4 regions of the Nocardioides marmotae genome follow, and region 2 is predicted to be linked to each of the others. Evidence: predicted binding sites of a transcription regulator. Region 2 holds the regulator's gene; each other region holds the start of a gene.
What was found. The regulator LexA, encoded in region 2, represses DNA repair genes until DNA is damaged. The targets are predictions, from matches to a motif close to TCGAACANNTGTTCGA.
Positions count from the first base shown of each region.

Region 1 (4,966 bases), 1.8 Mb from region 2:
ACGAGGTCGACGAGAAGAAGCGCACCATCTCGGTGCTCGAGCCGGGCATCACCAAGGTGGAGGACCACCTCGGGATCGAGAACCTCTACGACTCGGTCAACACCCCGCTCATCTCCTTCATGAACAACTGCATCAAGGCCAAGGAGCTGTTCCGCCGCGACAAGGAGTACGTCGTGCAGGACGGCGAGGTGCTCATCGTCGACGAGCACACCGGCCGCATGCTCGCCGGTCGCCGCTACAACGACGGCCTCCACCAGGCCATCGAGGCCAAGGAGGGCGTGCAGGTCCGCGAGGAGTACCAGACCCTCGCCACCGTCACGCTGCAGAACTACTTCCGCCTCTACGAGAAGCTCTCCGGCATGACCGGCACGGCGATGACCGAGGCCAGCGAGTTCGACAAGATCTACAAGCTCGGCGTCGTCCCGATCCCGACGAACAGGCCGATGGCCCGCATCGACCAGCCCGACCTGGTCTACCGGACCGAGGAGGCCAAGTACGACGCGGTCGTCGAGGACATCGCCGAGCGGCACAAGAAGGGCCAGCCGATGCTGGTCGGCACCGTGTCGGTCGAGAAGTCCGAGCACCTCTCCGAGAAGCTCAAGCGCCGCGGCATCCCGCACACCGTGCTGAACGCGAAGGTCCACGCCGACGAGGCCAAGATCGTCGCGATGGCCGGTCACCGGGGCGCGGTCACCGTCGCCACCAACATGGCCGGTCGAGGCACCGACATCATGCTCGGTGGCTCGGTGGAGTTCCTCGCCGACCAGGAGCTGCGCAAGCGCGGCCTCGAGCCCGGCGGCGAGACCGCCGAGGAGTACGACGCCGCCTGGCCCGAGACCGTCGAGCGGATCAAGGCGCAGGTCGCGGCCGAGCACGACGAGGTCAAGGAGCTCGGCGGCCTCTACGTCATCGGCACCGAGCGCCACGAGTCGCGCCGCATCGACAACCAGCTGCGTGGTCGTTCCGGCCGTCAGGGCGACCCGGGCGAGTCCCGGTTCTACCTCTCGCTCCAGGACGAGCTGATGCGGCTGTTCAAGTCCGAGTGGGTCGACCGGGTGCTCCAGGTCCTCAAGATCCCCGACGACGTCCCGATCGAGAACAAGCGGGTCACGAACGCGATCGCCAACGCCCAGGGCCAGGTCGAGTCGCAGAACTTCGAGTCCCGCAAGAACGTCCTGAAGTACGACGACGTCATGGACCGCCAGCGCAAGGTGGTCTACACCGAGCGCCGCTCGGTCCTCGAGGGCGCCGACCTCAAGGACCAGATCCGCACCTTCATCGACGACGTCGTCGAGGGGTACGTCGCCGGGTCGCTCGCCGACTTCGCCGAGGAGTGGGACCTCGAGCAGCTGTGGACGGACCTCGGCCAGATCTGGCCGATCTCGCTGGACCGCGAGCAGCTCGTCGCCGAGGCCGGCGGCGCGGCCGTGCTGGACCGCGACGACCTGGTCAAGGCGCTCCGCGAGGACGCCCACGCGGCGTACGACCGTCGCGAGCAGGAGAACGGCGAGGAGGTCATGCGCGAGCTCGAGCGGCGCGTGCTCCTCTCGGTCCTCGACCGCAAGTGGCGCGAGCACCTCTACGAGATGGACTACCTGCGCGAGGGCATCTACCTGCGTGCCTACTCCCAGCGCGACCCGCTCGTGGAGTACCAGCGCGAGGGCTTCGACATGTTCGCCGCGATGATGGACGGCATCAAGGAGGAGGCCGTCGGCTTCCTGTTCAACCTCGAGGTCCAGGTCGAGGAGGAGCCGGCGCCCACGCTGTCGGTGGCCGAGGGGCTGCAGTCCCCGGTCGGCCAGGTCGACGGCGCCGCCGCGGCTGCCGAGCCGCAGGCCCCTCACATCCGGGCCAAGGGTCTCGACGCGCCGTCGCGGCCCCAGCAGCTGGCCTACTCCGCCCCCTCCGTCGACGGCGAGGCCGAGGTGGCCACCCGCGTCGAGCAGGAGGAGGACGAGTTCGCCGGCACCGGCCGCAACGACCGGTGCCCCTGCGGCTCGGGCAAGAAGTACAAGCAGTGCCACGGCGCGCCCGGCGGCCCCAGCGGCCTCACCACCCGCGTCAACGGCTGACACCAGCCCCTCGAACGCCGGCTCGGTCCTCGCGGACCCGGCCGGCGTTCGCCGTTCTCCGGTCCGGCAGCGAGCGGGATGCTCACGTCAGGCGAAGTCGAGGGCGGTGCACACCCAGCGGGCGGGCCCGTGCGGGGCGGGCCGCTCCTCGAAGCGGGCGGCGACGGCGCGGGACCGCTCGCCGTAGCGGACGTGGATGCTCGTCTCGGCGGCCGAGGCGCTGACGAAGCAGCTGTGCACGCTGAGCACCTTGGGCCGGACCGGCTGCACGCGACCGACGCCCGGGCGGTGGCCGCCGGCGCGGGCGACGAGGCTGGCGCGGCGGTCGAGGTCGGCGTACACCTCCGCGGTCGCCCAGCGCAGCAGCTGGCTGACGGGGCGGTCGCCGCCGACGATCTCGACGGCCGCCTGGGCGAAGCGCCGCGACCACTGCTCGAGCTCGCGCCGGCGGCGCAGGTCGACGGGCACGACGCCGGCGGAGGTCGCGCCGTCGGGTCCGCGGCCGGGCGGCGGGTCCAGACGCGGGCTGAGGTCGAGCGCGAGGGTGCCCTGGACGGTGGCGGGCAGGGTCGTGCCGGGGAAGGCGAGGACGTTCTCGCCCCGCCCGCCGGGTCGTGGGGTCATGACTGGTCTCCTCGGTGCGCGGCGGGCGGCAGGCGGAGCCGCTGGCCGGGATGGATGAGGTCCGGGTCGTCCCCGATGACGGCCCGGTTGAGCTGGTGGAGGCGGTGCGAGCGACGTACGACGTCGTCGGGGTCCGCCGTGGGGGAGAGGCCGGCGGCCGCGATCGCCCACAGGGTGTCGCCGGTCCGCACGACGTGGGTCCGCGGCGCGTCGGGCTCGCGGGCCGGCGGCCGGGTCGCGCCGTCGACCGCCGCGGCGACCCAGGCGGCGGTGGAGGTCGCCCGGTCCGGCATCGGCAGCCCGTCCAGCGGGTGCGGGCGCTCGGCGGCGAGCGCGGGTGCGGGCACGACGAGCGCGACGCCGCACGCGGCCAGGACCGCGGTCCGCACGAACCGGGGGACGCCCGCGCGCCGGTCCGTGCGGCCGCGGAGCGCCTCGACCACCACGACGGTGGTGAGCAGCCACAGCCACGCGGAGGTGACGAGGACGGCGACGGCGCAGCCGCCGACGAGGAGGTCCTCGAAGGTCGTGCCCGGCCCGGGCGCCGCCCCCGGCACGCTCGGCAGCGCGACCGCACCGAGCCCGGCGACGGTCATCGTCGCGGCCAGCTCGACCAGCAGGCATCGCGCCGGCCGGATACGCCGCGGCTCGTCCATCCCGGACCTCGTCAATCTCTGCGTTTGCGTCCGTTTGCGTGTGTTGAAGCGAGCCAACGCCTGTTGGGCTGGATCGTCAACCCCCTCTCCACAGCGCCTGGCACAGTTCCACCACCACCACCACCACCACTGCTGGATGTGAGGCCATGCCAGGCACGGAGAGCCACGAGAACCCCCAGGCGCAGGCTGCCGCCATCCTCGAAGAGCTGCGCATCGCCGGCTACGACGTGGACTCGGTGTACTCCTTGCGCGAGCGGTACCGCGACTACCGCGACGCCGTCCCGATCCTGGCCGGCTGGCTGCCGCGCGTACGCGACATGGACCTCAAGGAGGGGCTCCTGCGCAGCCTCGCCGTGAGGTTCGCCCAGGCTGCGCTGCCGGCGCTCATCGAGGACTTCACGAGGATGGACACCAGCGTCGACCCCACCGGATTCCAGCTGCGGTGGGCCGCGGGGAACAGCATCGAGGTCCTCTGGGACGACCGCTGCTTCGACGACCTCGTCGCCCTCGCGACCGACCGGGCCTACGGCCGAGGCCGCGAGATGGTCGTCCGCGGCCTGGGCAGGTCCAAGCGCGCCGAAGCAGCCGACGTGCTCATCGGGCTCCTCGATGACCCGGACGTCCTGGTCCCCGCCGTCATCGCCCTGCGCAAGCATCCCGACCCGCGTGCCCGAGGACCGCTGGAGAAGGCGCACGCAGGCCAGGAGAGGTGGGTTCAGAAGGAGATCGAGAAGACGCTCGCGACGCTGCCTTCCTGAGGGTGGAAGCCGGGCGGCCGGGCTCCCCGCGGCCGTGCGGGGTGATCCGCACCACCCGGCGGGCATCGGCCCCTGGCGGCAGGCGCGGGGCCGGTAGCCTGGGGCCGCCGATGGAGGAGGTCCCGATGCGCACGCCGTTGCTCTGGACCCGTGCCCTGGTCCTGGCCGTCGTCGCGCTGGGCGCGGGCGTGGTCTCCCACGTCGCCGCGGACGGCTCCCTCCCGCACCCGGTGGCCCTGGCCGCCCTGCTCGGCCTCAGCACCGTCCTCGTCGCGCCCCTGCTCCGCACCCGCGCCTCCGCCGGGCGCCTGGTCGCCCTCGTGGTCGGCGGCCAGCTCGCGACCCACGCCGCGCTGAGCACCCTGGCCGGCCACGCGGGCACGGCCACCACGTCGGCCACCACGTCGGCCACCGGCTCGGCGCCGGCCGCGCCCCTGCGTGCCGCCCCCGACCTCGCCGGCACGATGGGCGCCGCCGCCGACGCCTCGACCCGGCGTACCGGAAGCCTCATCGAGCAGTACCAGTCCGCGACCGCCGGCGTGGCCGGCGGGCCCGCGGCCGACCCGTTCTCCGCGCTGTCCGCGTTCGTCGACCACCAGGTCGCCCACCTGGCGGCGCAGGGCCCGACGATGGTCCTCGCCCACACCCTCGGCGCGGTGGCGCTGGGGCTGTGGCTCGCCGTGGGCGAGTCGGCGCTGTGGAGCCTGGTCCACCTCGGCCTGGCCCGCCTCGACGTCGCGACGCGCGCCCACCTGGTGCTGGGCGCGGCGCTCGCGGCCGTGCGCGACACCCTTGCCGCCGGCCGCGTCCACCTGCCCGCCCCCGTCCCGCGGCGGGTCCGCCTGCCCGGCGTCCT
Region 1 is NZ_CP053660.1:3,365,110-3,370,075, reverse strand. It holds gene secA (preprotein translocase subunit SecA) at 1-2,072, shown strand, start outside; gene HPC71_RS16070 (Rv3235 family protein) at 2,160-2,696, opposite strand; gene HPC71_RS16065 (LysM peptidoglycan-binding domain-containing protein) at 2,693-3,352, opposite strand; gene HPC71_RS16060 (HEAT repeat domain-containing protein) at 3,499-4,110, shown strand; gene HPC71_RS16055 (hypothetical protein) at 4,236-4,966, shown strand, end outside.
Region 1: the regulator LexA is predicted to act here: its motif matches at 3,405-3,420, upstream of HPC71_RS16065 (LysM peptidoglycan-binding domain-containing protein).

Region 2 (4,966 bases):
CGCCGGGTCGAGGACGGGGAGGGCGACCTGCTCGCTGCGGTGGGTGCGCAGGTCGAGCATGCTGAGCTCGGCGAGCGTGCCGAACCGGAGGCGGCGGTAGAGGCGGGTCCCGTCGCCGAGGCGCGCGGTGCCGTCGAGGCGGACCGGCATCCACTCGTCGTAGGCGCGCAGCGCGCGGGCGCGGCGCCGTCGCCAGCCGCCCTCGCCGCCCGGCCCGGAGCCGGGCGTGTGGTTCTCCGCGCCCTCCAGCCAGGCGTCGTTCGCGGTCTCGTGGTCGTCCCAGACGGTGATGAACGGGGCCTTCGCGTGGAGGTCCTGGAGGTCGGGGTCGGTCTTGTACTGCGCGTGCCGCTGCCGGTAGTCGTCGAGGGAGACGATCTCCCCGGCCGGCTCGTGGCGGCGCACGATCACCTCGCCGGCGCCGTAGCGGCCCGCCTCGTACTCGTAGAGGTAGTCGCCCAGGTGCAGCACCGCGTGCAGGTCGTCGCGGCGGGCCAGGTGGCGGTAGGCGGCGAAGTAGCCGGCCTGGTAGTTGGCGCAGGAGACGACCCCGAAGCGCAGGTTGCGCGGGCTCGCGCCGGGGGCCGGCGCCGTGCGGGTGCGGCCGACGCGGCTGCGCTGGCCGGCCGCGGTGAAGCGGTAGTGGTACCAGGTCGCGGGGCGCAGGCCGGTGACGTCGAGCTTGACGGTGTGGTCGCGGCCGGCGCTGGTGACGAACGTGCCGCGGCGCACGACGTCGCGGAAGGAGCGGTCGGTGGCGACCTCCCACCCGACCTCGGTGCGCGGCCCGCGGCCCGACCCGGCAGTGGCCGCCCGGGTGGGGGTGACGCGGGTCCAGATCACCACCGCACCCGGCAGGGGGTCGCCCGAGGCGATGCCGTGCTGGAAGACGCGGTGGCGGCGGGAGGTCGAGGCGGGGCTGGTGGCGGGGCCATCGGCGGCGGCGGGGGCGAGCGTCGCGACGCCGAGGCCCACGGCCCCGGTGGCGACGACGGTGCGGCGGCCGACGGAGCCCGCGGGGCTCGGCCGGTCGGGCTGGGTCGTGGTCACGCTTGCCCCAACGACGCGGCCGCCCGGACGTGATGCCTCCAGCGGCCCGGACGCCGCCTGTTCAGACCGGGTACGCCGCCCGGTCACCGGGGAGGGGTGGGCCTCAGCCGACCGAGGTCGAGCTGTGCTGCCTCGACTCCGACACGACCACTTCCGGGTCGTTCGCCTCGTCGGCGGGCGCCCGCCGGTCCAGCCGGCGCCCGAGCCGAGCGGCGACGAGGAAGCCCAGGCCGATCACCAGCCATCCGGCGATCGCGTCGAGGACCCAGTGGTTGCCGGTGCCCACGATGACCACGGCGGTGATCAGCGCGTAGGTCCAGCCGAGCGCGCGCACCCAGGAAGTGCGCGCGTTCATCTGCACGATGATCGCAACCCACAGGGCCCAGCCGGCGTGCAGCGAGGGGAACGCGGCGAGCTGGTTGGTCAGCCCGCCGAGCCCCTTCGGCGCCGAGGCGTCCGAGCCCCACCAGCCGTCGGCGGCGTGGAGGGAGAGCACGTCGACGTACCCCTCGACGAAGCGCGGCGGCGCGGTCGGCAGCAGCAGGTAGAGCGCCAGGCCGATCAGGGTCGCGGCGACGAGCGCCCGGCGGGCGGGCACGTAGTGACGGGCGCCGAGGCGGTAGAGCCAGAGCAGGGCCACGGCGGTCACGACGTAGTGGGCGGTGGCGTACCAGTAGCTGGAGAGGAGCCCGAGGATCTTGGTCTCGACGAAGACCTGGTTGAGGGAGGCCTCGAAGTGCAGCCCCACCAGGCTCTCGACGTGCAGCAGCTCTTGGGCGCGCACGAGCGCCGGCGCCAGCGAGTCGTCGGCGAAGAGCCGCGAGCCGCTGTAGAGCACGTAGAGGGTCAGGACCAGGGCCAGCTCGACGACCCCACGCCGCAGGCGTGGGTACCTCGTGGGGCTGGCGACGTCGCTCACAGGTCCAAGATTGCCGTATGCCGGCGGTGATGAGCATCCGGCTTACCCCTGATTCGCCCCCGGATCGACCCGGGGACGCCGTCGGAGCCTGTCTCTCGGGCCTCTCGGCCACCGGTGTGCACTCGCGGCCGGACCGACGTCACATCCGGCGCAGGACCGCGGTGACCTTGCCGAGGATGGTCGCGTGCGTGCCGTCGATGGGCTCGTACGCCGCGTTGTGCGGCAGCAGCCACACCTTGCCGTCCTTGCGCTGGAAGGTCTTGACCGTCGCCTCGCCGTCGATCATCGCCGCGACGATCTCGCCGTTGTCGGCGGTCGGCTGCTGCCGGATGACGACGTAGTCGCCGTTGCAGATCGCCGCCTCGACCATCGAGTCGCCGGCGACCTCCAGCAGGAACAGCTGACCGTCGCCCACGAGCTGCTTGGGCAGCGGGAAGACGTCCTCCACGCGCTCCTCGGCCAGGATCGGGCCACCGGCCGCGATCCGGCCGACCATCGGGACGTACTGCGCCTCGGGCAGCATGTCGCCCACGCCCGTCTCGTCGACCGCCCCGTCATCGGCGCTCGCCATGGCCCGCCGCGCGGCCATCACCTCGGGCAGGAACACCTCGAGGGCGCGCGGGCGATGCGGGTCGCGCTTGAGGAAGCCCTTCTCCTCGAGCACCTTCAGCTGGTGGGCCACGCTCGAGGAGCTGGTCAGCCCGACCGCGTCCCCGATCTCGCGCATGCTCGGCGGGTAGCCACGGCCCTCGATGCTGTCGCGGATGTGGGCGAGGATCCGGGTCTGGCGCGGGGTCAGGCCGGTGACGTCGGGCGCGCCGTCGGGCATCTCGGTGACCTTGGAGCCGGGGTTCTTCGCCATGGGGAGGTGCCTTCCGGGGTAGCGCGGTGACGGGCGAGCGGTGGTGCGGGGCCTTGACAGCACCGTAGAGCCTTCCGCGCCCGTGTTCAAACACCTGTTCGAAGGTGTGTCGCGCGGGCGTCGGTCGGCTCGGTCGGCTCGGCGGGCGAGGAGGGTGGCGCGGGGCCGGCGCTGGTTGGATCGGGCCATGGAGAACACCAGCTGTGTCGTCACCGGGGCGGCCCGCGGCATCGGCCGCGGCATCGCCGAGCTCATGGTCGCCCGCGGTCACCGCGTCGTGGTCACCGACGTGGACGGGGAGGGGGCGGCCCGCACCGCCCGCGAGATCGGCGCGGCCGAGGGGGTGGCCCAGGACGTGCGCGACCCCGCCTCGCACGCCGAGGTCGCCCGGGTGGCGGCGGGCCACGGCGACGTCGTCGCCTGGTTCTCCAACGCCGGCGTCGGCGACGACGGGACGCTCGTGGACCTGACCGAGGAGCAGGTACGCCGCCTGGTCGAGGTCAACCTGCTCGGCGCGGTCTGGAGCACCCGCGCCGCGCTGGCGGCGTTCGGCCCCCGCGGCGGGGACCTCGTGCTCACCGCCTCGCTCTCGGGCCTCGGCCCCGTCCCGGGGCTCTCCCTGTACGCCGCGACGAAGGCCGCGGTCGTCTCGCTCGCATCCTCGGTCTCCCTCGAGGCGCCGCGCGGGGTCCGCGTGCACGCGCTGTGCCCCGACGGCGTGGACACCACGCTGGTCGCCGAGATGCGCCCCGACGGCCTGGCCAAGCGGCTGGTCAGCTCCGGTGGCCACCTGCTGTCGGTGGAGGAGACGGCCCAGGCGGCGGTCGACCTCGTCGGCTCGCGGCGCGTCGTGCGCACCCTGCCCGGGTGGCGCGGCGCCGCGATGCGGGTGGGCCAGCTCGCGCCGTCGCTCTCCGGCCCGGCGCTGGCGGTGTTCGCGGCCCAGGGGAGGCGCCGCCTGCGCTGAGAAGCGTTCGAACATTCGTTCGCACAGGTCCTTGATCTGTTCGAACAAGTGCTCTACGGTCGTACATACGTTCGATCGAACGTCTGCTCGATGACTGGCTCGCCGACCACTGTCGGTGGTCGCGGTTAGACATCGGTGCAGACCGAGATCGACACGACCCGAGGCTGACCGCCGCTTCCCCAGGAGGTCCCGCATGAGCACCATCACCGCCACCCGCGCCCCGTACGCCACCTCGTTCGACCGCCCCACCCGTGGGGCGACCGTGCGGCTGACCCGACGCGGCCGGCTCGTGGTCTTCCTGCTCGCGCTGGCCTTCGTGCTCGGCGTCGGCCTGTTCATCGCCGCCGGCTCGGTCGCGACCGACGAGGCCGGCACCCCCGAGCCCACCCGCGTCGTGATGGTCGGCACCGGCGAGACCCTGTGGGGGATCGCCGCCGACCTCGCCGAGGACGGCGACGTCCGCGGCATGATGAACCAGATCGAGCGGCTCAACGCCCTCGACACCGCCGCGCTCGACGCCGGCCAGCGCCTGGTCGTGCCCGCGGCCTGACCACTCGGCTGCTCGGTCGCCCGACCTGCGGGCGGCCACCACGCACGTCGCCGACCGCTTCGACCCCGGCCGGCGATCAGGGGAAGACAGGGGCGGGGCCGTTCGCGGCCCCGCCCCTGCGGCGTGTCCGGCCCTGGCCGACCGGGACGACGGGGCCGGCCCAGGCTCGGAGGCGCCGCCGGGCGATGCCAAGGAGTCCATCATCCGGATGCTCGCCGCGGGCAAGGCATTCTCACCGTCCGCCCGCCCCCTCCCGCCCCCTCCCGTCGCCGAGTAGTCACCTTTGGCGGGCCGAGTGCTCACTTCCGGCACGGCGAGTGCTCACTTCCGGCGGGCCGAGTGGGCACTTCCAGCGCGGCGAGTGCTCACTTCCGGCGGGCCGAGCAAGCACTTCTGGCCAGGGCAGCTGCCGGGGTAGTCGGAAGTACCGACTCGGCCGGTCAGAAGTGCCGACTCGGCGGGGCAGAAGTGCCGACTCGGCGGGGCAGAAGTGCCGACTCGGCGGGGCAGAAGTGCCGACTCGGCGGGGCAGAAGTGCCGACTCGGCGGGGCAGAAGTGCCGACTCGGCGGGGCAGAAGTGCCGACTCGGCCGGTCGGAAGTGCCGACTCGGCCGGTT
Region 2 is NZ_CP053660.1:776,922-781,887, forward strand. It holds gene HPC71_RS03695 (alkaline phosphatase D family protein) at 1-1,050, opposite strand, end outside; gene HPC71_RS03700 (phosphatase PAP2 family protein) at 1,154-1,969, opposite strand; gene lexA (transcriptional repressor LexA) at 2,109-2,831, opposite strand; gene HPC71_RS03710 (SDR family NAD(P)-dependent oxidoreductase) at 3,019-3,798, shown strand; gene HPC71_RS03715 (LysM peptidoglycan-binding domain-containing protein) at 3,992-4,348, shown strand.

Region 3 (4,966 bases), 1.8 Mb from region 2:
GACCAAGCCGTAGAGCAGCGCCGTGCCGAGGAAGAACACCACCAGGGTGCGTCCCGGGCGAGGCTTGCGTGCCATGTCAGATCTCCTCCGGCTCGCCGGCAGCGGCGGGCCCTGGCTGGGTGACGGTTCCGATCGCGCCGCGGGCGACGGTCACGACGACGCCCTCGGCCAGCTGGATCCGTGCGGTGTCGTCGTCGAGGTCGCGGATCGTGCCGAGGAAGCCCGAGGTCAGGACGACCTCGTCACCCACCTTCAACGACGACTGCATGCGGGTGAGTTCCTTCTGGCGCCGGGAAGCCGGCCTGATGATCAGGAGCCAGAAAAGGAGGGCGATGCCGACCAGCGGCAGCAGGGAGGCGAGCTCCACGACGAGACCTCTCGAGCGATGACGGGGAGGCCGCACACCCAGGTCACTCCCGGGGCGGCCGACGGGCAAGCATACCTACGGGGCGACCCGCGGGGACGAATCCCGCGGGGCCCGCGGTTCACTCCTCGAACAGGGCCGGCTCCCCCGCGGCGGCGGCCGGGACGGCGAGCCCGAGGTGCTCCCAGGCGGCCGGGGTGGCGATCCGGCCCCGCGGCGTACGTGCGAGGAACCCGTTGCGGACCAGGAACGGCTCGGCGACCTCCTCGACGGTCTCCCGCTCCTCCCCCACCGCGACGGCGAGGGTCGAGATGCCGACCGGCCCGCCACCGAAGCGGCGGCACAGCGCGTCCAGGACGGCGCGGTCGAGGCGGTCCAGGCCCAGCTCGTCGACCTCGTAGAGGTCGAGCGCGGCTTCAGCGACCGCCCGGGTGACCACGCCGTCGGCGCGGACCTGGGCGTAGTCGCGGACCCGGCGCAGCAGCCGGTTGGCGATCCGGGGCGTGCCGCGGGAGCGGGACGCGATCTCGGCGCTGCCCTCGTCGGTCAGGTCGACGCCGAGCAGGCCCGCGGAGCGGTGGACGATGAGGTCGAGCTCGTGGGGCTCGTAGAACTCCAGGTGGGCGGTGAAGCCGAACCGGTCGCGCAGGGGGCCCGGGAGCAGGCCGGCGCGGGTGGTCGCCCCGACCAGGGTGAACGGCGGCAGGTCGAGCGGGATCGCGGTGGCGCCGGGGCCCTTGCCGATGATGACGTCGACGCGGAAGTCCTCCATCGCCATGTAGAGCATCTCCTCGGCCGGGCGGGACATCCGGTGGATCTCGTCGACGAAGAGCACCTCGCCCTCGTTCATGCCGGACAAGATGGCGGCGAGGTCGCCGGCGTGGGTGATGGCCGGACCGCTGGTCAGCCGCAGCGGCGCGGCCATCTCGGCGGCGATGATCATCGCCAGCGTGGTCTTGCCCAGGCCCGGCGGGCCGCTGAGCAGGACGTGGTCGGGCGCGCGCCCCCGGCGGCGGGCGGCCTCCAGGACCAGGCCGAGCTGGTCGCGCACCCGGGCCTGGCCGACCACCTCGTCGAGGGTGCGGGGCCGCAGCGCCGCCTCGACCGCGCGCTCGTCGCCGTCGGCCTCCGCCGCGGTGATGGACCGCAGGTGGGTCTCCTCGGCCTCGGCGAGCTCGTCCTCGTGGAAGGGCACCGGGCTCAGGCCTTGCTGAGGGCGCGCAGGGCCGCGCGCAGGAGGGTGGCCACGTCGGGCGCGTCACCGGCGTCGGGGGCGACCGCGTCGACGGCCTTCTCGGCGTCCTTGGCCGACCAGCCGAGGCCGACCAGTCCCTGGTGCACCTGGTCGCGCCACGGCTCGGCGCTCGCCGCCGCCGGGGTGACGCCCGGGCCGACGGGCGGGCCGATCCGGTCCTTGAGCTCGAGGATGATCCGCTGGGCGCCCTTCTGCCCGATGCCGGGCACGCGGGTCAGGGTCTTGACGTCGTCGCTGGAGATCGCGCGGCGTACGTCGTCGGGGCTGAGCACCGCGACCATGGCCTGGGCGACCTTGGGGCCGACGCCGGAGGCGGTCTGCACGAGCTCGAAGATGCTCTTCTCGTCCTCGTCGGCGAACCCGAAGAGGGTCAGGGAGTCCTCCCGGACCACCATGCTGGTGGCGAGCGTCGCGCCCTGGCCGGCGCGCAGGCCGGCGAGCGTGCCGGGGGTGCACATCAGCTCCAGGCCGACCCCGCCGACCTCGAGCACCGCGCTGGTGAGGGTGACCCCGGCGACCTGGCCGCGGACGAAGGCGATCAACGTCGGTTCCTCCCCGCCGCCGCGAGGGCGGCGTCGATGCGTGCTTGGGCGCCTCCGCGCCAGATGTGGGTGATGGCCAGGGCGAGCGCGTCGGCCGCGTCGGCGGGCTTCGGCATCGCGTCGAGCCGCAGGATCCGCGTGACCATCGCCCCGACCTGCGCCTTGTCGGCCCGGCCGTTGCCGGAGACCGCGGCCTTGACCTCGCTCGGCGTGTGCAGCGCGATCGGCAGCCCGCGGCGGGCGGCGCAGACCATCGCGATGCCGCTGGCCTGCGCGGTGCCCATCACGGTGCTGACGTCGGAGCGGGCGAAGACGCGCTCGACGGCGACCGCGTCGGGCCGGTGCTCCTCGATCCAGGCGTCCACGCCCTTCTCGATGGTCACCAGCCGCTCGGCGACCGGCCGGTCGGCGCTGGTGCGCAGCACGTTGACGTCGACCAGGCTCAGCGGTCGCCCGACCGAGCCCTCCACGACCCCCATGCCGCACCGGGTCAGACCGGGGTCGATCCCGAGCACACGCATGGTCAGCCTTCCGTCGAACGTCTGTTCGGGAGGAACGCTACGGTGCGCCTCCGACGGACGTGCCACCGACACGCCGGACACGCCCGTCGAGGGCGTGCCCCGACGTACCGGAGGGGCAGCGCGGGTGGCCTCAGGCGTCCTCGAGCTCGGCCATCACGTCGGCGGGGACGTCGACGTTGCTGAAGACCTCCTGCACGTCGTCGAGGTCCTCGACGGCGTCGATGAGCTTGAAGACCTTCGTCGCGGCGGCCGCGTCGACGGGGATCTCCATCGTGGCGACGAACTGGGCGTCGGCGGAGTCGTAGTCGAGGCCTGCTGCCTGCAGCGCGGTGCGGACCGCGACGAGGTCGGTGGCCTCGGAGATCACCTGGAACTGCTCGCCGAGGTCGTTGACCTCCTCGGCGCCGGCGTCGAGGGTGGCCTCGAGGACGTCGTCCTCGGTGACCTCCTTGCCGTCCTGCTCCTTGGCCACGACGACCACGCCCTTGCGGTGGAACAGGCGCGAGACCGAGCCGGGGTCGGCCATCGTGCCGCCGTTGCGGGAGACGGCGGTGCGGACCTCCATCGCGGCGCGGTTCTTGTTGTCGGTCAGGCACTCGACGAGGATCCCGACGCCCTGCGCGCCGTAGACCTCGTACATGATCGTCTGGTAGTCCGCGCCGCCGGTCTCGGCACCGGAGCCGCGCTTGACGGCGCGGTCGATGTTGTCGTTGGGGACCGAGGACTTCTTGGCCTTCTGGATCGCGTCGTAGAGCGTCGGGTTGCCCGACGGGTCGCCACCGCCCATGCGGGCCGCGACCTCGACGTTCTTGATCAGCTTGGCGAACATCTTGCCGCGCTTGGCGTCGATGGCGGCCTTCTTGTGCTTCGTGGTCGCCCACTTGGAGTGGCCTGACATGCGTCCCTCTTCCCGCGCCGGTCGTGTGAGGTGCAGGCCCCTGCACCGACCGACGATCCTACCGGCCGCTCAGCCGGCGATCTCCACGAACATCCGGTGGACCCGGCCGTCGCCGCCGACCTCGGGGTGGAAGGAGGTCGCCAGCAGGGCCCCCTGGCGTACGGCGACGGGGTGGCCGGCCGCGACGGCGAGGACCTCCACGCCGGGCCCGGCCTCCTCGACCCAGGGCGCCCGGATGAACACGGCGTGCACCGGGTCGGCGAGCCCGGCGAGGTCCAGGTCGGTCTCGAAGGAGTCGACCTGCCGGCCGAAGGCGTTGCGCCGCACGGTCACGTCGAGGCCACCGACGCTCTCCTGGCCGGCGACGCCGTCGCGGACCCGGTCGGCGAGCAGGATCATCCCCGCGCACGTCCCGAAGGCCGGCATGCCGCCGGCGACGCGCGCCCGCAGCGGCTCGAGCAGCTCGAAGGTGCGCAACAGCCGCGCCATGGTGGTCGACTCCCCGCCGGGCAGGACCAGCCCGTCGACCGCCGCGAGCTCCTCGGGGCGGCGGACGGTGGTCGCCCGCGCCCCCAGGTCGGTCAGGGCCCGGACGTGCTCGCGGACGTCGCCTTGGAGGGCGAGGACTCCGATGGTGGGTGGCACGATCCATCAGCGTAGGACGCTGACCCCAGGTGGATCACCACTGGCTGCACCGGAACGAGAGGCCCTGGAAGATGGTGCGGCTGATCGCCCCGTCGGACGTCCATCCCCCGGCTGGCGTGACGCCACGGATCTCGACGTCGATGTCCCCGGTGTAGAGGCCCAGACCGAGAACCGACTTCTCCAGCGTGTGGGTGCTCTCCGCTACGACGGTCGACCACGAACGCTCCTGGGAGAGCAAGGGCTTCCAGCTGACCCGGACGCGGTAGCGCTGATTGCTCGGGGCGCTCGCGACCGGTGTCCAGCTCAGCAGCACGGTGCCGCTGCTGCTTCGCCCGTTCTCGCATCCCACCGAACCCGTGGGCGAACCCACCTGGAGCGCGGAGAACGTGCCGGTCGCGACCGTCGGTCCGTCGGTGAAAGCTGCCTGGGTGCCGGCGGCGGCCGAGCCCAGCACGCCGGCGCAGGTCACGAGCAGCAGGATGACCATCGCGGCCAGACGCGGACTCTTCCCTGAACCGGCGCGATGCCTCCGCCTCATTTCGCGACCTGGGTGGCATGGATGACGAGCGAAGCACTCCCCGGCTTGCCCTGAAGGTCGTTCCCGGCGTTGCTGTTCAGCCGTGCGACGACGCAGATGGTCTCGCTCGCACCGATCCCGAGCGACCGCTTCACCACGAGCGCGGACGGCGTCGCGGTGAGACGGGTGGTGTTCTGGTCGGTGGCGACGGTGGCACCGCACGA
Region 3 is NZ_CP053660.1:2,556,264-2,561,229, forward strand. It holds gene secD (protein translocase subunit SecD) at 1-75, opposite strand, end outside; gene yajC (preprotein translocase subunit YajC) at 77-367, opposite strand; gene ruvB (Holliday junction branch migration DNA helicase RuvB) at 486-1,559, opposite strand; gene ruvA (Holliday junction branch migration protein RuvA) at 1,565-2,161, opposite strand; gene ruvC (crossover junction endodeoxyribonuclease RuvC) at 2,158-2,682, opposite strand; gene HPC71_RS12330 (YebC/PmpR family DNA-binding transcriptional regulator) at 2,813-3,580, opposite strand; gene pdxT (pyridoxal 5'-phosphate synthase glutaminase subunit PdxT) at 3,650-4,228, opposite strand; gene HPC71_RS12340 (hypothetical protein) at 4,260-4,712, opposite strand; gene HPC71_RS12345 (TasA family protein) at 4,760-4,966, opposite strand, start outside.
Region 3: the regulator LexA is predicted to act here: its motif matches at 2,696-2,711, upstream of ruvC (crossover junction endodeoxyribonuclease RuvC).

Region 4 (4,966 bases), 1.9 Mb from region 2:
TGTTCGGCGCGTGCTGCGCGGCGCGCGGCTGGTCTGCAACCACCCGCGCGTCATCGTGGGAGATGGACCGACCCGGGGACGCCGCTGCCCCCGGGTCGGTTCCTCCCTGTCCGGGGCCTGGTTCGCGGCCTGTCCGCGGTTTCCTCCTGGGGCCGGGCGGGCACCGAGGCGACGTGTTCGCAATCGGATGGACCGAGGTCGTCGTGCTCGTGGTGGGCTTCCCCCTAGTGGTGTGGGCCGGCGTGACGGTCCTGCGCCGACGCTGAACGCGACGTCCCCCGCCAACAGAAGAGGTAGACCCCATGGCCACCTACAACTCCGACCTCCAGGCCGCCGTCGACGCGACCTCCGTCGCGAAGGACGCCGGCGTGAGCCAGGACCTGGTCACGTACCTGCGCGAGCAGCTCGCGGAGCGCGAGATCGAGACCACCGACGAGGACTGGCTCCAGCGCACGGTCGCCGCCATCGAGGCCGACCCGAACTACATGATCGAGGACGAGCCCTCCGACTTCGAGGCCACGGAGCTCCCGCAGGACCGCTGACCGGTCCAGACCGGTCCGGTGCCTCACCGACGGCCGGCGTCGCCTCGCTGAGCGTGGGACGGCGCCGGCCGTCGTCGTGGACGGCTGGTCGAGCAGGAGGCGCCCTGGCGCCGACGTGTCGAGGCCCCTGGCAGCCGAGCTTCGGCCTGCGGGCCCCCGCTGCTGGTCGAGCAGGAGGCGCCCTGGCGCCGACGTGTCGAGGCCCCTGGCAGCCGACCTTCGGCCTGCGGGCCCGCCCGCTGGTCGAGCAGGAGGCGCCCCGGCGCCGACGTGTCGAGACCCCCGCCGGCCGAGCTTCGGCCTGCGGGCTGTGGGTGGTTGCGGCTTTGGCAGTTATAGGACCGGGTACGCCGTGGGTCGCGGTTCGCTGCCGGGTCGCCGGCCGCCGCCTTCCGCTGGTCGAGCAGGAGGCGCCCCCGGCGCCGACGTGTCGAGGCCCCTGGCAGCCGAGCTTCGGCCTGCGGGCCCCCATCCGCTGGTCGAGCAGGAGGCGCCCTGGCGCCGACGTGTCGAGGCCCCTGGCAGCCGAGCTTCGGCTTGCAGGCCCCCGCCGCTGGTCGAGCAGGAGGCGCCCTGGCGCCGACGTGTCGAGACCCCCGCCGGCCGAGCTTCGGCCTGCGGGCTGTGGGTGGTTCCGGCTTTGGCAGTTATAGGACCGGGTACGCCGTGGGGGTCAAGTCCCGGGTAGTGGTGTAGCGCTGCGTTCTCCTCGATGAGGTGTCAGGCGGTCAGTGCGGGTAGGTCATCAGCTCCGATCTCGGGTTCGACGCCGGGGACGATGTTCATTCGGGAGCGGGCCAGGACGTCGAGTCCGAGGTAGCGGCGTCCTTCTGCCCATTCGTCGGTCTGTTCGGCCAGGACGGCGCCAACGAGCCGGACGATGGCGTCGCGGTTGGGGAAGATACCGACCGCGTCGGTGCGGCGCCGGATCTCCTTGTTCAGCCGCTCGGTCGGGTTGTTGGACCAGATCTGGGTCCAGATCTCCTTCGGGAACGCGGTGAAGGACAGTAGGTCTGCTCGGGCGCGGTCGAGGTGGTCGTGCACCGCAGGGAGCTTGGCTTCGACGTAGTCGAGCAGTCGGTCGAACTGTGCCTGGACCGCGGCGGCGTCGGGCTGGTCGTAGACGCTGTGCAGCATCGCTTTGACCGCGGGCCACATGCTCTTCGGGGTCACGCTCATGAGGTTGAACGCGTAGTGGGTGCGGCACCGCTGCCAGCTGGTTCCGGAGAGGTTGGCGGCAATCGCCTCACGCAGTCCGGCGTGGGCGTCGCTGGTGACGAGGCGGACCCCGGTCAGCCCGCGGGCGACAAGGTCGGCGAAGAACTCGTTCCACGCCGCTCCGGTTTCGGCGGTCGCGACCCGCATGCCGAGCACTTCGCGGTGGCCATCGTTGTTCACCCCAGTGGCCAGGAGCACGACGGCATTGATGACGCGGCCGCCCTCGCGGACCTTCATGGTGAGCGCGTCGGCGGTGAGGAACGTGAACGGTCCTGCGTCGCCCAGCGGGCGGTGGCGGAAGTCTTCGACGATCGAGTCCAGGTCGGCCGCCATCCGGGAGACCTGGGACTTCGACAGCCCGTCGATGCCGAGCGTCTTGACCAGCTTGTCCATGCGCCGGGTGCTGACGCCGGCGAGGTAGCAGTCGGCCACCACGGTGATCAGCGCGGACTCTGCGCGCTTGCGGCGCTCGAGGAGCCACTCGGGGAAGTAGGTGCCTTTGCGGAGCTTGGGAATCGCCACGTCGATCGTGCCGACCCGGGTGTCCAGGTCGCGGTGGCGGTAGCCGTTGCGCTGCGTTGTCCGGGAGGCCGAGGGGCGGCCCCACTCGGCACCGACGACGGCGTCGGCATCAGCGCAGAGCAAGGCATTGATGATCGACTGCAGCAGGCTGCGCATCAGATCGGGCGAAGCCTCAGCGAGGGCTTCGCCGAGCAGGCCAGCAGGGTCGACAATGTGCGGAGCGGTCATCGTGATGGTCCGTTCGAGAGAGCTGTGAGAGGCGAACTCGAAGGATCACGCGGTGGCCGCGTCTACGTCCACGACAGGGACGAACTCGGCGACCGCGCTACACCACTATCGGGGACTCAACTGCCGTGGGTCGCGGTTCGCTGCCGGGTCGCCGGCCGCCGCCTTCCGCTGGTCGAGCAGGAGGCGCCCTGGCGCCGACGTGTCGCGGCCCCTGGCGGCCTACCTTCGGCCTGCGGGACCGCCCGCTGGTCGAGCAGGAGGCGCCCCCGGCGCCGACGTGTCGAGGCCCCGTGAGCCGACCTTCGGCCTGCGGGCCCCCGCTGTTGGTCGAGCAGGAGGCGCCCCCGGCACCGACGTGTCGAGGCCCCGTGAGCCGACCTTCGGCCTGCGGGCCGTGGGTGGTTGCGGCTTTGGCAGCTATTGGGACGAGGTACGCCGAGGGTCGCTGTCTGCTGCCGGGTCTCTGGCCGCCGCCTCGCGCTGGCGCGTCCGACCCGTTCTGAAGATGTGCGAACAGGCCCTTCCGTTCGAGCAGGTGTTCGAGTAGAATGAGGCATGGCCTTGATCGCGACGCTCGAGCACCCGCTGGACACCCCAGCCGACGTGCTCGCGTCCGCCCGGGCTGAGCAGAAGGCGGCGAACGCTGCGGAGGCTCGTCTCCTGGAGACGGCGGTCCAGTGGTGCGTGCTGCACCCGGCCGAGTCGCTCGACGAGGCAGCCACCTGGTCGGTGTTCCGTGGGTTCGGTGACAAGCCGGTGTGCCTGGCGGGTGAGGGTGCGCCGTTCGTGACGGAGTTCGCGGTGGTGGAGTTCGCCGCGGGACTGGGGAAGTCGGAGGACGCCGGCCGGGCCTACCTGGCCGAGGCGCTCGAGCTGCGGTACCGGCTGCCGAAGCTGTGGAAGAAGGTCACCGACCTCGACCTGCCCGCCTGGAGGGCACGTTCCCTGGCCCGCCGAACGCTCAATCTGTCGAAGAACGGTGCGGCGTTCGTCGACACCCACCTCGCACCGGTCGCCTCGACCATCGGGCCGGCGGCGTTGGAGCGGCTCCTGGAGGAGGCGCTGGTCCGGTTCGACCCCGACGAGGCCCAACGGGTCGCCACCGAACGCGCCGAGGCCCGGCACGTGACCATCCAGTCACGCCAGGTCTCCTTCGACGGACACGTGGACGTGTGGGCGACCCTCGACCTGGCGGATGCGCTGGATCTCGACGACGCGCTGGCCAAGGGCGCGGCGCGACTCGAGGCGCTGGGGTGCACCGACACCCTCGACGCCCGACGGTCCGTGGCGCTGGGTGACATGGCCCGGCGCCAGCTGACCCTCGAGTTCGGCACCGACCCCAAGCCCCTCGTGGTCCACGTCCACCAGAGCCCCGACGGGACCCTGGACGACATCACCCGCGTGGAGAACACCCGCGGGTTCGTGCTCACCACTCAGCTCGCCGACTGGTGCACCCGCGCCGCGCGGTCCGAGGCCGGCAAGACGATCACCGTCAAGCCGGTGATCGACCTCAACGCCCGGATTCACGTCGAGGCCTACGAGGTCCCCGACCGCCTCAGCCAACAGACCCGGCTCCGCGACCACCACTGCGTGTTCCCCTGGTGCACCCGCCCCGCCCACGCGAACTCAAGGGTGGACGACGACCACGTCATCCCGCACAACAGGGGCGGACCGACGGCGACCGAGAACATCGCGCCTTTGTGTCGACGTCACCACCGCGCCAAGACCCACGCCGGCTGGTCGCAGCATTCACCGTCGCCAGGGGTGTACGCGTGGCGAAGTCCGACCGGACTCACCTACCGGGTCGACCACCACGGCACCCACGACCTCGGCCCCGAACCACCACCGGCGCTCGAACCGCCCCCGACATAGCCCACCGCCCACGACCCCGCCGGACCCCCCAGCCGGCGGGGTACAGGCACGCTCGTGGGGCCGTACCAGGTGGCGTCGGATGACTGCGCGGCCGCGGGAAACCGCTGGCCCCGGTGGGGTGCGCCGATCAGGCCGCGCAGCGGTTCGCGAGCCGCACCGACCCCGCCAACGACCCGACCTGCGGCGCGCCCGGATGTCCCTGCCAGGGGAGGCAGGACGACCGGGGGCTGACGACGGTGGGCCGCCGAGTCGGCACTTCTGACCGGTCGAGTCAGCGCTTCGCTCGATCACGCACGGGAACTGCCGATGTCGACCGGGACGAGCCTCACCAGCCCCTGTCGGCCTGACCCGGCCGCGGCGGTCATCCTCCGAAGCACTGGTTGTCCTCGAGCCGCACCGCCTTGTAGGTCTCAGTCGGCGGGATGAAGACGCGGAACTGGACCGAGGCGGGGAACTCCACGTCGTACTTCTTGACCTTGAACTTCTTCATGTCCGCGGGCCGGTAGGTCAGCGTCTTGTAGACCCCGGTCTTCGTGGTGGTGACGCGCTCCAGCTTCTTCCAGGAGCCCTTGCCGCACGAGCGG
Region 4 is NZ_CP053660.1:2,645,126-2,650,091, reverse strand. It holds gene HPC71_RS12745 (hypothetical protein) at 303-542, shown strand; gene HPC71_RS12740 (IS256 family transposase) at 1,263-2,510, opposite strand; gene HPC71_RS21090 (HNH endonuclease signature motif containing protein) at 3,066-4,382, shown strand; gene HPC71_RS12730 (hypothetical protein) at 4,744-4,966, opposite strand, start outside.
Region 4: the regulator LexA is predicted to act here: its motif matches at 3,038-3,053, upstream of HPC71_RS21090 (HNH endonuclease signature motif containing protein).